DNA from 4 places in the Micromonospora lacuserhaii genome. Region 1 is predicted to be linked to each of the others. Evidence: riboswitches for the same ligand, from Rfam matches in the RefSeq annotation. Region 1 holds a riboswitch; each other region holds the start of a gene.

Region 1 (3,170 bases):
CTGGATGCGCGGCGTGAGCTGGAACAGCACCAGGCCCAGCATCACCGTGGTCACCGCGAGCTTGACCAGCACCCATCGGTGCCGGAGCAGCCCCCACGGGGTGAGCAGCGCGCTGGCCACGCCGACCAGCCAGACCAGCACGCTCAGCGGCGCGAAGAGCCAGGTGACGAGCAGCGCGGCCGCCGGGTAGACCACCTCCGGGTCGGCCCCACGCAGCCCGGCGACGCCGAGGGTCAGCAGCACCAGGTCGGCGCCGAGCCAGCCCAGCGAGGTCACCAGGTGCAGGGTGAGCAGGGTCTTGCGGGCGTCGGGGGAGAGTCTGACCATGTCCCCGATGCTCGTCGGCCGGGAGCGGCCCGTCGTGGGCCGGGCGACGACATCCGGCGTACGGCCGGGGACGTACGCCGGTGGCCCGGGGCGGGCCACCGGCGTACCCGGGTCAGTACACCGACAGGTGCACGTGGTTGGTGTGGTCGCTGGACGGGTCCCCGCCCGCCCCGCTGTACGACTTCCAGCCGCTGCTGGGCAGCCAGATCTGCCGGTACCAGATCACGTAGAGCACACCGAGCCGGTCGGCGTTGCGGATGAAGTACGCGGCCAGGTTGTTGCCGTACGTCCTGTCCCCGCCGGTGGCGTCCCCGCCGAAGCCGCTGACCTGGGCGGCGAAGTCACAGGCCCGCCCCTTGGGGTGCTCGCCGGAGCCACTGGGCCGGTAGCAGGAGACGTACCTCTTGAAGCCGGCGGCCTGGGCCTGCTGGAGCGCGTTGAGCATCCGCGGGGTGATGCAGCCGTCGGCGGGCGTCGGGTCGTCGATGCTGCACGACTCCGGCGGCCAGGAGCCGTCGGGGTTGCGGGTCGCCGGCTTGGCGTTCGCGGTGGACGTACCCGAGGTGGACCCGCCACTGTCGGCGGCGGCGGGCGGGTCGGGCTTCTGGGCGGCGGCGACCTCGAGCGCCCGCTCGGCCTGCTGCTTGCGCTTGGCCATCACGGTGACCTGTCGGCGCTCCTCGATGACCTCGCGGTCGATCGCGGCGCGCGTCCGGGTGGCCTCGTCCCGGGTCCGGATGAGGTTGCGCAGTTCCCGGTCCTCGTTGGCGGCGACCGTCTCCAGCGCCGCGGCCCGGTCCAGGAAGCCCTCCGGGGAGGAGCTGCTGAGCAGCGCCGTGACCGGCCCGAGGCGGCCCGTCCGGTACGCCACGCCGGCGATCTCGCTGACCTTGCCGTTGCGCACGCCCAGCTCCGCCTCGACGGTCTTGAGCTGGGCGGTGAGCGCCTGCTGCCGCTTGGTGGAGCGGTCCAGCGCGGCCCGGGCGTCGAGCCAGCCCTTGCTGGCCGCGTCGAGCTGGGCCCGCAGCTCGGGGCTGCCGCCCTCGTCGTCGTCGCCGGGGGCGGCGAGCTGGGCGGTGCCGGGTGCGGCCATGGCCGGCGTGGCGACCGGCGCGGACGACACGCCCAGGGCGAGCGTCGCGGCGACCGCGGCCAGCAGCCGCGCGGTGGTGCGTCGTACGTGCATGCACATGTCCTTCCGTCAGCCGCCGACCGGGTTAGCTGACGGGTTCGGGACGGAAGATCCCTACCGCTGACGCGGCTGCACCCCACGAACATGGTTCCCCGGCTCGCCTCGAGGGCGATTAGGCGACGGCCACCGCCGGCGCCGATGGGCGCCGCCGGGCGGAGGCCGGGACCGAGCCTACCGGTACGGGTGTGACATCCGCCCATTTCGTGACTCACGGTACGCGAGGGAAACCTGTTGAAGCGGGGACAAGAGAATAAAACGGGTGGAAATCTTAAGGAGCCGCTAACTACCAGTGCGACGGCCCGCAACTGCCGGGCGACGCGCCCGGCTCGATCTGCAGGGTGGCGTGCTCGATGTGGAAGTCCTCGTGCAGGGCGCTGCGGGCGGCGGCGAGCACCGTCCCGACCTCGGCGCCCGGGATGGTGGTCAGGTGGGCGGAGGCCACGTCCATGCCGGAGGTGAGCGTCCAGACGTGCAGGTCGTGTACCTCGGCCACGCCGGGGACGGCGGTCAGCCGATCGTGCACCGCGGTCACCTGGAGGTGCTCCGGCGCGGCCTGGACCAGGATGCGCACCGCCGCCCGGCCGAGCCGCCAGGTGCGGGGGAGGATGAACACGCCGATCGCCACGGCCACCGCCGGGTCGGCCCACCACCAGCCGGTGCCGGCGATGAGCAGCGCCGCGCCGATCACGCCGAGCGAGCCGAGCAGGTCCCCGACCACCTCCAGGTACGCCCCGCGCAGGTTGAGGCTCTCCTTGGCGCCCGGGCGGAGCAGGGCGAACGCGGCGAGGTTGGCGAGCAGGCCGAGCAGCGCCACCGCGAGCATCGGGCCGGTGACCACCTCGGGCGGGTTGCCGAACCGGCGTACCGCCTCGATCAGGACGTAGACCGCGACCCCGCTGAGCAGCACGGCGTTGGCCAGCGCGGCGAGCACCTCCAGCCGGTAGAGCCCGAAGGTGCGCTGCGGGTCGCGGTCGGCGAGCCGGGTGGCGGTGATGGCGGCGAGGGCCATCCCGATGCCGAGCACGTCGGTGAACATGTGCCCGGCGTCGGAGAGCAGGGCCAGCGAACCGGTGCCGAAGGCGGTGACCGCCTCGACCACCATGAGCGCGGCGAGCAGCCCGAAGGCCGCCCAGAGTCGCCCCCGGTGCCGCTGCGCGGCGTTGGTGACCGCCCCGCTGTGGTCATGCCCTCCGCCCACGCCCACACCTTCCGTCCCCGCCGCGCACCCGACCCAACCTATGCTCACATCGCTATATATCCAACCCACCCTGACCCCAGACCGGGCATGGGTCTTGGGGTGGGGTGGGGGTGGGTCAGGGGGTGGGGTCGAGGGTGGTCAGGCGTTGGGTGGCGCGGGAGAGGGCCACGTAGAGGGTGCGCACGCCCGAGGGCTCCGCGCGGATCTCGCTGGGGCAGACCAGCACCACGCCGTCGTACTCCATGCCCTTGGCCTGGAGGCTCGTCACCACCTGGAGCCGGCCGCCGCCCGTACCACCGGCCAGCCAGCCGGCCACCTCGTCCCGGCGCGGCACCGGGGTGATCACCCCGACCGTCCCCTCGACCTCGGCGAGCAGCGTCTCCACCGCCTCCACCGTCGCGGCTGGCAGCTCCGCCGCCGGGACGGTCAGCGCGACCGGGTCGACCCCGGTGG
Region 2 (3,170 bases), on a different contig from region 1:
GCCCCGGCCCGGCGTCCGGGCCGCCGGCCGCCTCGCTGCGGATCACCGGGACGGTGAAGGCGAGCAGGACGCCCGCGACGGTGGCGTGCACACCCGACTCGTGCACCAGCACCCAGGTGACCGCCGCCAGCGGCAGCAGCAACCACCAGGACCGCACCCGGCGCTGCACCAGCAGGGCGAACACGGCCAGCGGGACGAGCGCGGCCAGCAGCGGCGCGACCGACAGGTCCGAGGTGTAGAAGATGGCGATGATGACGATCGCCAGCAGGTCGTCGACGACGGCCAGGGTGAGCAGGAAGGTGCGCAGCGCCGAGGGCAGGAACCGGCCGACCACGGCGAGCACGGCGAGGGCGAAGGCGATGTCGGTCGCGGTCGGGATGGCCCACCCCTTCGCGGCGCCACCACCGGCGCCCGCCGCGATCAGGGTGAACAGCAGCGCGGGTACGGTCACCCCCCCGACCGCGGCCGCCACCGGCACCGCCGCCCGGCGGGGATCACGGAGATCACCGGCGACGAACTCGCGCTTGAGCTCCAACCCGGCGACGAAGAAGAAGATCGCCAGCAGGCCGTCCGCGGCCCAGGTGGCGAGGGTCAGGTCGAGGTGCAGGCCCGCCGGACCGACCCGGAGGTCCCGCACCGACTGGTATCCGTCGGACCAGGGGGAGTTCGACCAGACCAGGGCGAGCAGCGCACCGGCGAGCAACAGCGCCCCACCGACGGTCTCCTTGCGGAGAATGGCGGAGATGCGGCTGGTCTCGCCCCAGGATCGGCGGGCGAACAGGTTGGCACGGCGCCGGTCGGCGTCGGTCACGGAAACTCCTCGTCGGCAGGGGTCGCGTCATCCATCGCCGACCAGACTTCCCGGCACACCAGGGTCAACCTTATCCGCCGCCGGGCGGGTGGTCGCCCCGTAGCCGGCAGGCCGCCCCTCCAGCATCGCCGCACACGACGACGCCCGGCCGGGTGGATCCGGCCGGGCGTCGTCGTTCGCGCGGTGGTGCGCCCTCGGGGAGGGACGAGCGTCAGAGGCTGAGCCGCTGACCCGGGAAGATCAGGCCCGGGTCGGCGCCGACGACGCGCTTGTTGCGCTCGTACAGCGCCTGCCAGCCACCGGCGAGGTCCTTCGCGTCGGCGATCTCCGACAGGGTGTCACCCGCGCGCACCACGTACTTGTCCCCGCTCGACGCCGGGGCGCTACGCCGCTCGCTGCGGCTCGTGCGCCGCTGGTCGGACGAGCGCTCCGACTTCGTGGTCGCCCGCTCGGTGCGCCGCTCGGACTTCTCCGACCGCTCGGACTTGCGCGACGACGACTTCTCCGAGGTGGAGTAGCTCTTCGTCGAGCCGCCCTTCTTGCCACACACCGGCCAGGCGCCGATGCCCTGACCGTCGAGCACCTTCTCCGCGATCGCGATCTGCTCGCTGCGGCTGGCCAGGTCGGCGCGGGAGGCGTACTTCTTGCCGCCGTAGCCGGACCAGGTGCCCGCCGAGAACTGCAGGCCACCGTAGTAGCCGTTGCCGGTGTTGATGTGCCAGTTGCCGCCGGACTCGCACTGGGCGATCGCGTCCCAGTTGACGCTGGCGGCGCTCGCCGGGGCGGCCGGCGCCAGGACGGCGGCGACCCCGGTCACGGCACCGACGGCGAGCGTACCGACGGCGACGCGGCGCGAGCTGACCCGTCGGTGACGGGCGGTGTGTTCAGTTGACATCTGTGCTCCTCCACGCCGGCGAGGTGAGCTGTCGGGTTCGGGCCGAGGAGCCCGGCCGCCACAGGCGGCTTCACCCCGAGGTGACGTGCACCGAGGAACGTGTGGGTCCCCCGCTCCATGCCCAGCTGACAAGGTCCCACCGTCGGCGGCATGGATTAGGCGTTACCGACCGTGGTGTCCACGAAGGCGGACCGGATCGACGTTAGGAGGCGTTTCGGCGATTTGCCCACTTCTTGTGAAGTTCTTCACCCGGTCGGGCGGGGGCCGGCTCTCTCCACTTGCGCAACTGCCACAACGTCGGACAATGCCCTGCTCAGTGCGGTGAGCGCTGGCCCTGCCCGGCGGCCGCAGTCCGCCCCGAGCAGGTGAGCTCCCCCGGCTGGAGCTGCACCGGGCTCGGGCTCCAGACCTCCACCTTGTCACCGACCACTCTGGCCAACAGGCAGCTACCCCGCCGGTCCGCGCGCAGCGCCAGCCCCACGCTGCCGCCGTACGACGCGACGTCCCGGCGGACCCGGGAGTCGAGGCGGGGTCGGTCGAGGTACGCGCCGACGGACGCCTCGGTCGCCGCGGGACCCGTCGGCAGTTCCCGGCGCAGCCGCTCGGTGAGGTCCGGCGGGAGCGTGGCAGCCGGCCGAGGGGTCACCGGTGCGGTCGTCGGGCAGTCCACCTCGGTCACCGGCTGGACCTCATCGGTCCGGTACACCAGCCGGTGGCAGAGGGTCACGTCGGCGTGTCCGCTGTCCGAGCCCGACCAGTCGGTCGTGGTGGCCTCGCCGTGGGTACGCACCACGAGCGACACTCCCCCGGCCCGGTCGACGCCCTCCAACGACATCAGCTCCAACCCGGTGCGGCCGTGCACGATTCGGCCGAACTCGTCGGCCTCCCACGGTCGCACCCGCTCGATCACGGTGATCACCTCGTCCAGCCGCCCGCGCGCCTCCCGCCGGGCCAGCGTCTCCGCGTCCTCCCCCTCGGCCCAGCCGCAGCCGGCTAGCAGCGCCGCCGCGAGCATCGTTCCCGCGGCCACGGCCGCCCCTCGCCCCGTCATCCCCCGCATGGCCGCATTCTGCCGCCAGGCCGCCACCGGCACCGTCCGGCGCGGATCTCGGAGTGACCGTTTCCGGACAGCAGGACGGCGGCGCCGCGCCCGAAGGTCAACGAGCTGGACCGTACACCCGGCCCCGGTCCACCGGATCAACCGTCGCCGGTGGACCACCTCGGTGGGCCGCCGCCTCGATCGGCGGCCAGGCCCGCCGGTCGGGCAGCGTTGCCGCCGATAGGCGACTCACCCCTGGGCAGCCGACGCGCCCGGTCGCACCGTGAGGGAGACGCCGGACCGCCGACCGTTCCCGGACATCTGGACCAACGCCGGTGCGGACGTCGCCGTCCCCAGCCACCCGCTCGCCGGCGCCGGTTGAGCAACCCCCGGAGGAACCGTGGACAGACAGAGCACAGAGGACA
Region 3 (3,170 bases), on a different contig from region 1:
CCCGAGCCGGTCCGCGTTGCGGATCAGGAACGCGGCGAGGTTGTTGCCGTACATCCGGGTGTCGTTGTTGTGCCAGGGGGCGAACCCGCTGTTCTGCAACGACCAGTCACAGGCCCGGCCCTTGGGGTGCTCCCACGGCCCGCCCGGCCGGTAGCAGCCGGCGAACCGCTTGAAGCCCGCCCGGCGGACCTCGTTGTAGGCGTGCAGGGTGCGCGGCGTGATCATGCCCGACGTGGTCGGGTCGTTCGCCGTGCGCGACTCGGGCAGCCAGCCGCCGTCCGACGTCCGGCCCGGCCCGATCCGGGCCACCGGCGACTTTGCGTCGACCAGGCCGCCGGTGAAGCCCTCGCCACCGACCAGCGCCAGTGCCTTCTCCGCCTCCTGGCTCTCCCGGGCCATGGCGTTGGCGAGCCTCTGCTGCACGCGCACCTCACCGTCGAGCGCCAGCTTGGCCTGCTGGGCACGATTCCTGGCGGCGGTGACCCTGCTGAGCTTCTCGGCGTTGACCATGTTCAGCTCGTCCAGCGCGGACGCGCGCTTGACGAACGAGTCCGGAGCGTCACTCTCCAGCAGCATCGCGACCGCGCCGATCCGGCCGGTCCGGTAGGACTGCGCGGCGATCTGGCTCACCTGCGGCCGCAGCGCCGTCAGCTCGTCCTCGGCCCGGCGCACCTCGAGCGCGAGCTGGAGTTGGCGCTTCTTCGACTTCTCCAGCTGCGACTTCGCCTTGGCGTACTCGCGGTTGCGCAGCTCGATCACGTCGGTCAGCAACTTCGGCTCGTCGTCCTCCTCGTGCCCCGACGGGGTCGGGGTCGAGGGCGCGGCCAGCGCGGGGGCGGCCGGCCCGGCGAGGATGGCCAGGGCGGCGAGCACGGCCACCACCGGTGTCAACCAGCGGCGCAGGGGTGCCGTCACAGTGTTCCCTTCCGTCGACCGCCGACCGGGTTAGCTGACGGGTTCGGGACGGAAGTGGCCCCTACCGCTGTCGCGGATGCACCCCAGGTACCTGGTTCCCCGGCTCGCCTTGCGGCGATTGGGCGGTGGTCCCGCAGGCGCCGGTGCGCGCCTTCGGCGGTGACCGGCAGCGAGGTTACCCGAGAGGAGTGCTGGGGATCTACGTCCAGAACCCGACTAAAAGCGTTATTTCGCAATGGCGTTCCGTGACCAGTGACGCGGTTATCAGCCGGGGGGTCGTCGTCGGTCACGCAGCGGAGTCTCACCATGCGGTGTCCGTGCTCCTTTCCGGGTCGGGCCACCGAGCCGGGGCCGGGGTGGACGGGCCGGCGTGCCGTGGCGCGCTCAGCGCCTCGAGCGCGGAGTCACGGTCGGCCGGGGGACGAGGGGTGGGCGCCGGGCCACTCGCCGGCGCGGTGTCCCCGGCGGGCCCGCGGCCGGCGGTGGTGACCAGCGCGGCCAGGCCGGTGGTCAGCGGTACGGCGGCCACCAGGCCGAGCGTCGCCACCGCGCTGCGGACGATCTCCTGAGCCAGGAACTCGCTGGTGAGGATCTCGCTCACCGACCGGCTGTCCACGGTCAGCAGGAGCAGCAGCGGCAGCGAGGCGCCGGCGTACGCCAGCACGATGGTGTTGACCGTGGAGGCGATGTGCGCCCGACCGACGCGGGTGGCCGCCCGGTAGAGCTGCAACCGGGACAACCCCGGGTTGGCGTGGGCCAGCTCGGTCACGGTGGCCGCCTGGGTGACGGTGACGTCGTCCAGCACGCCCAGTGAACCGATGATGATGCCGGCGAGGAGCAGGCCGTGCAGGTCCACGTCGCGCTGGTACATCGACAGCGTGGTGGCCTCCTCGCTGCCGAACCCGGTCAGGTGGGTGGCGGCGGTGGCCAGGCTGCCGAGCACGCCGGTCAGCACCAGGCTGCCCAGCGTGCCGAGCACCGCGACCGAGGTCTGCGCGGTGATCCCGTGGGTCAGGTACAGCACCACGAACATGATCAGTGCGGAGCCGGTGATCGCGATCAGCAGTGGTGAACCGCCCGCCGAGATGCCGGGGACGACGAAGGCCAGCAGGATCGCGAAGCTGGCGGCCAGGCCGGCCAGCGCCGCCAGCCCGCGCAGCCGGCCGAACGCCACGATCGCCGCCGCGAAGAGCGCCACCAGCCAGAGCAGTGGCTTGCCCCGCTGGTGCTCGGCGATGTTGTAGCTGCTGGCCGTCGGGTCCGCCGGATCGGTGAGCTTGACCAGCACGATCTCGTCGCCGACCGCCACCGTGGGGGCCCCCGGCCCGGCCGGCATCGGGGTCTGGACCCGTTTCCCGGCGTCCGGGCCCTGCTCGACGCTGACGGTCACCGTGCCGCACGGCCCGGTGGCCATCCCCGGCGTCCCCTCGGGGACCTCCGGGGTCGGTGGGCACGGCTCGCTCACCACCCGGGTCACCGTGCCGTGGGAGCGCGGCACGTCACCGCCCCGGTCCTGCTCCCGGACGTCCCGTGGCCAGAGCGCCAGCGCGGCGACGACCGTGATGACGAAGAGCGGTACCACCGTCGCGACGAGGATCCGTCGCACCCGGGGTGGGGTGGACGGAGCGGGACGGGTGTGGTCGGCGCCCATGGCGAGTCTCCTGACGGTCCGGGGCGGGGTACGTGTCAGTCAGCCGGTCGGTTCACCGGCGGGACCCGCGCGCCGGGACACGTACCGGAGTGTCTCCCGGCGTGCCGGCGTCGTCACGTACCGCGAGCGGCGGCGCGCCCAGCCGCTTGATGCCGCCCACGGGCGCCCGCCCCGGCGCGGTGCGCGGGGCGACGGTGGCGGTGGGCGGCGGGTCATCGTCGCCGAATGGTAGCCAGGACCGTCGCGGGTGGCTCGACTCGGACCGGTCCCGTCCGGGTCGGCCGCTGCCGGACGAGGGTTCGGCTAGCGTGGTGGGGTGCGGACGGCGAAGCTGGCGGAGACCGGGTGGTGGGCCCGGCTGCTGCTGCTCGCCTGCACCCTGCTCGGCCTGGCCGCCATGCACACCATCGGCCACGGCGCGCACGCCGAGGGCGCCCACCCGATGGCCCACGGCACGCACGCCGATGGGGCCTACCCGTTCGTTTACGGCGCGCACGCCGATCAGGCATACCCGCTGGCCCACGGCGCGCACGCCGATGAGGCCCACCTGGTCGGCCGCGGCGCGCACGCCGAGGGCGCGGCTGCGGTCGGCGGCTGCGCCGGT
Region 4 (3,170 bases), on a different contig from region 1:
CATGGCCAGGCGCCACCGGCCGTCCTCGGCGCGCAGGCCGGCGTGGACCACCGGGTGGTCCGGGGCGAAGAGCCCACCGAGGCCGGCGACCCGCAGGTAGCGGCGGGCGGCCTCGTCCCGGGTGGCGAACCAGCTCACCGGCCGCTCGGCCAGCTCGCGCGCCTTGGCCAGCTCGGCCGGCGACCAGACCGCCTTGATGCCGAGCCCGACCACGGCGTCGACCGGCAGGCCCGCGCCCCGGGCGGCCAGCGCCAGCGCGACCACCCCGCCGAGCGAGTGCCCGAGGACCACCAGGCGCTCCCCCGACCGACCGTCCGCCGATCCGCTGGCCGGGCCCAGCCCGGCGGCCACCCGCTCGGCGAGGCCGGCGAAGGAGTACCCGGCCAGCGGCGGCGACCAGCCGTGACCGGCCAGGTCCGGCGCGAGCCAGCGGCCCGGCCAGCGGTGCTCCAGCAGTGGCGCCCAGGGCAGCCAGACGTCGCCCGTGGCGCCCATCCCGTGCAGCAGCACCAGGACGCGCCGGGGACCCGATCCGTCGGTCATGGGGCGCAGTGTGCCATCGACGGGCACCGGCCCGCGACACCCGGGAACGACGCCGGGCGCCGGCCCCCGAGGGGAGCCGGCGCCCGGAGTACGGCGCGGGTCAGGCGGAGTAGCCGCGGGTGGCGATCCAGTTCGCCAGGTCCACGGTGCTGATCCAGTACGCCGGCAGGCTCGGGTCGGCCGAGTCGGCGATCCGGACGGTACGACCGTCGTTCTTGTAGCCCACCACGGCGATGTAGTGGCCGCCGGGGAAGGAGTGCCAGCCGCCGTCGACGTCGGTGGCGGTGCCCGCCACGTTGGCCACCACGCCCCGCTTGTCGGTGATCGCCTTGACCACGTCGGCCTGGAGCCGGTCGATCTGCGCCGAGCTCGGGGTGCCCTCGAACATCCGGGTCCGGTACGGGTCGCCCTTCACCACGGCGTTGAGCACCCGGGTGGTGTCCTCCGCCGAGTTGGTGCCCATCTCGGTGGTGCCGAGCTGGACGGCCAGGTCGTCCTGGGTGCGGTCGATGCCGGTCGCGCTGAGCGCGTTGCGCACCGCCGCCGGGCCGCAGTTGTAGTAGGTGGTCTGGGCCTCGTAGTCGTAGCTGAGGACCTTCGACGACGGCGGCTTCGGCGCCGCGGTACGGGTCAGGTCCGGGTCCGCCGTGGCCTTCGCCTTGGCCTTGGCCTTGGCGGCGCTGGCCGACGGCGAGGCGCTCGCCGACGGGCTCGCCGAGGGGCTGGCCGACGGCGTGGTGGCGACGCGCATCTCGGCGCGGGTGGCGACGTCGTTCAGGCGGGGGGCCGCCTCGGCCACGGCGGCCGAGGTCTGCTGCCGGGCGGGGGCGTCGTCGGTGCCGGCGACCAGGGCCGCGGTACCGGAGGCGAGCGCGAGGGCCGCGGCCGCGCCGGCGACGACCTGGTACGGGCGCTCGGTGGTGAGGCGTCGCAACTGCCGCTTCATCTGGTGCTTCACGAGTGTTCCTCCACGGTGCGGGGGCGGGGGCGGGCGCACCGGATCGGCGCGTGGCGGTCGGCCAGGCGCGGGATCGGGTTCGGTGCGGGACCGCTCGGCGGGGGGACCGCCCGGTCGATGCCGGACGGCGGGGCGGATGCCGGAATCAGCGCGCGACCGCGCAGCGGACCGGCGACGGCACCCCGCTACCGAGGTGGAGGAACAACCGCGGAATGTTGTCGAGCTGCACTAAGGGAACTCCTTCCGACACCGCCTACCGGGTTAGCTGACGGATTCGGGCGGGAAGAACGCCCTACCGCGGGCCGTGGCCCGCGGATTCACCCCAGAACTGCGTGGGTCCCCGGTTCGTGATCTCACGATTGAGCGGGTCGGCGCGGCGTCGCCTCTTGCGATCGGAAACCGCACCGGACCGAGGCGACATTACTGGCGGGTCCACTCCCGGCCAAGTGCTCTGAACTGCGTAAACATGATCAGCGCGAGCAATTTCCGGTGCACTTCGGCACTGGCGTCGCTCGATGGGACAGTGCGCCATCCGGACGCGATGGGGCGACAATCGGACGTCGCTACCAGAATCACCGAAGACCGTCGGCGTCGATGTCACCGGCTGTTACCGGATGACCGGTTCGGCGCGGACGTGACCCGGCTCACCGAATTTCGGGTAACAATTCGGCCCCGGTCAGCCCACCCGGGCCGGCCGCCAGCGCGCCGCGGTCGCCGTCGGCGCCACCACCGCCGTCGCCCGACGGGCCGGCACCCGGGTCGGCCGCAGCCGCTCGGCCGCCGCGTACGCCTCGGTGGCGAGCGCCCGCGCCGACTCGGCGGCCAGCTCCGCGTCCCGCCACGCCGACCGCTCCCGCTCGGTGGCCGACCGGTACGCCTCCCGGCGCCCCTCGCGGACCGCCCGGGCCAGCAGCACCTCCTGCTCGACCGGGTGCCGGCGCGGGTCCCAGCCGTCCCGATGTGCGAAGACGTCCCGCAGCTGGGTCAGGGACAGCTCACCCCGCCAGTGCGCGGCCACCGCGGCCTGGTGCAGCCAGCGCTCCCGGCCGGCGTACTCGGCGGGCGTGCGCGGGGTACGCGGCGCCGCCAGCGCGCGGGCGCCGACGAAGCGCCGGGCGGCCTCCTCCGCCTCGTCGTACGCCGTCCAGGCCCGGTCGGCCTCCGCCTGGGCGGCCAGCCAGGCTTCCCGCCGACGGCGAGCCGTCTGCGCCGCGCCGGCCGCCGCGACGGCGACCTCGTCGGCGTACCGACGCAGGTCGGCGACTTCCAGCACGGCGTCGCCGGCCGGCGGCTCGGCGGGCGCCTCCTCGGTCGGGCGCTCCCGCTCGGGACGGGCGACGAGGACGGTGAGCACGGTCAGGGCGAGCACGAGCAGGGCGGACCAGATGGCGGCGGCGGTCGGGACCTCGATCAGGAACTGGTAGAGCACGGTGTTCATGGTCGGCACCTCACGGGGGCAGCTGCGAGAGAGGAGTCCACACGCGGCCGCGGGGCGGGACGCGGCCGTCGGGGCCGGGCCGTTGCCGGGCTGGTGCGGCGGTGAGGTTCGTGGCAGGGATGGTCGCGGGTCGTCGCTGGACGCGGCGCTCAGCTGGGCGGCGCGCGCGGCCCCGTAGTGGCCGGGGAGAGCCTGGCGAGGGCCGTTACCGCCACGGTCGGTCCACCCGGC

The links. Region 1 has a riboswitch for cyclic di-AMP ahead of V6U81_RS07120 (coiled-coil domain-containing protein). Riboswitches for the same ligand answer to the same signal wherever they lie in the genome.
Region 2: linked by a shared signal. The riboswitch ahead of V6U81_RS17685 (transglycosylase family protein) and the one ahead of V6U81_RS07120 (coiled-coil domain-containing protein) in region 1 are both predicted to bind cyclic di-AMP.
Region 3: linked by a shared signal. The riboswitch ahead of V6U81_RS13395 (coiled-coil domain-containing protein) and the one ahead of V6U81_RS07120 (coiled-coil domain-containing protein) in region 1 are both predicted to bind cyclic di-AMP.
Region 4: linked by a shared signal. The riboswitch ahead of V6U81_RS04710 (C39 family peptidase) and the one ahead of V6U81_RS07120 (coiled-coil domain-containing protein) in region 1 are both predicted to bind cyclic di-AMP.

What each region holds. Positions count from the first base shown of each region.
Region 1 covers NZ_JBAKHO010000007.1:75,687-78,856, forward strand. Annotated here, with positions in the region: gene V6U81_RS07120 (coiled-coil domain-containing protein) at 440-1,513, opposite strand; cyclic di-AMP (ydaO/yuaA leader) riboswitch at 1,518-1,648, opposite strand; gene V6U81_RS07125 (cation diffusion facilitator family transporter) at 1,803-2,717, opposite strand; gene V6U81_RS07130 (HelD family protein) at 2,833-3,170, opposite strand, start outside.
Region 2 covers NZ_JBAKHO010000027.1:19,046-22,215, forward strand. Annotated here, with positions in the region: gene nhaA (Na+/H+ antiporter NhaA) at 1-811, opposite strand, end outside; gene V6U81_RS17685 (transglycosylase family protein) at 1,023-1,706, opposite strand; cyclic di-AMP (ydaO/yuaA leader) riboswitch at 1,705-1,878, opposite strand; gene V6U81_RS17690 (hypothetical protein) at 2,020-2,766, opposite strand; gene V6U81_RS17695 (hypothetical protein) at 3,146-3,170, shown strand, end outside.
Region 3 covers NZ_JBAKHO010000015.1:108,100-111,269, reverse strand. Annotated here, with positions in the region: gene V6U81_RS13395 (coiled-coil domain-containing protein) at 1-915, opposite strand, end outside; cyclic di-AMP (ydaO/yuaA leader) riboswitch at 920-1,050, opposite strand; gene V6U81_RS13390 (YibE/F family protein) at 1,217-2,566, opposite strand; gene V6U81_RS13385 (hypothetical protein) at 2,883-3,170, shown strand, end outside.
Region 4 covers NZ_JBAKHO010000004.1:211,479-214,648, forward strand. Annotated here, with positions in the region: gene V6U81_RS04705 (alpha/beta fold hydrolase) at 1-543, opposite strand, end outside; gene V6U81_RS04710 (C39 family peptidase) at 644-1,501, opposite strand; cyclic di-AMP (ydaO/yuaA leader) riboswitch at 1,737-1,877, opposite strand; gene V6U81_RS04715 (hypothetical protein) at 2,178-2,939, opposite strand; gene V6U81_RS04720 (hypothetical protein) at 3,089-3,170, opposite strand, start outside.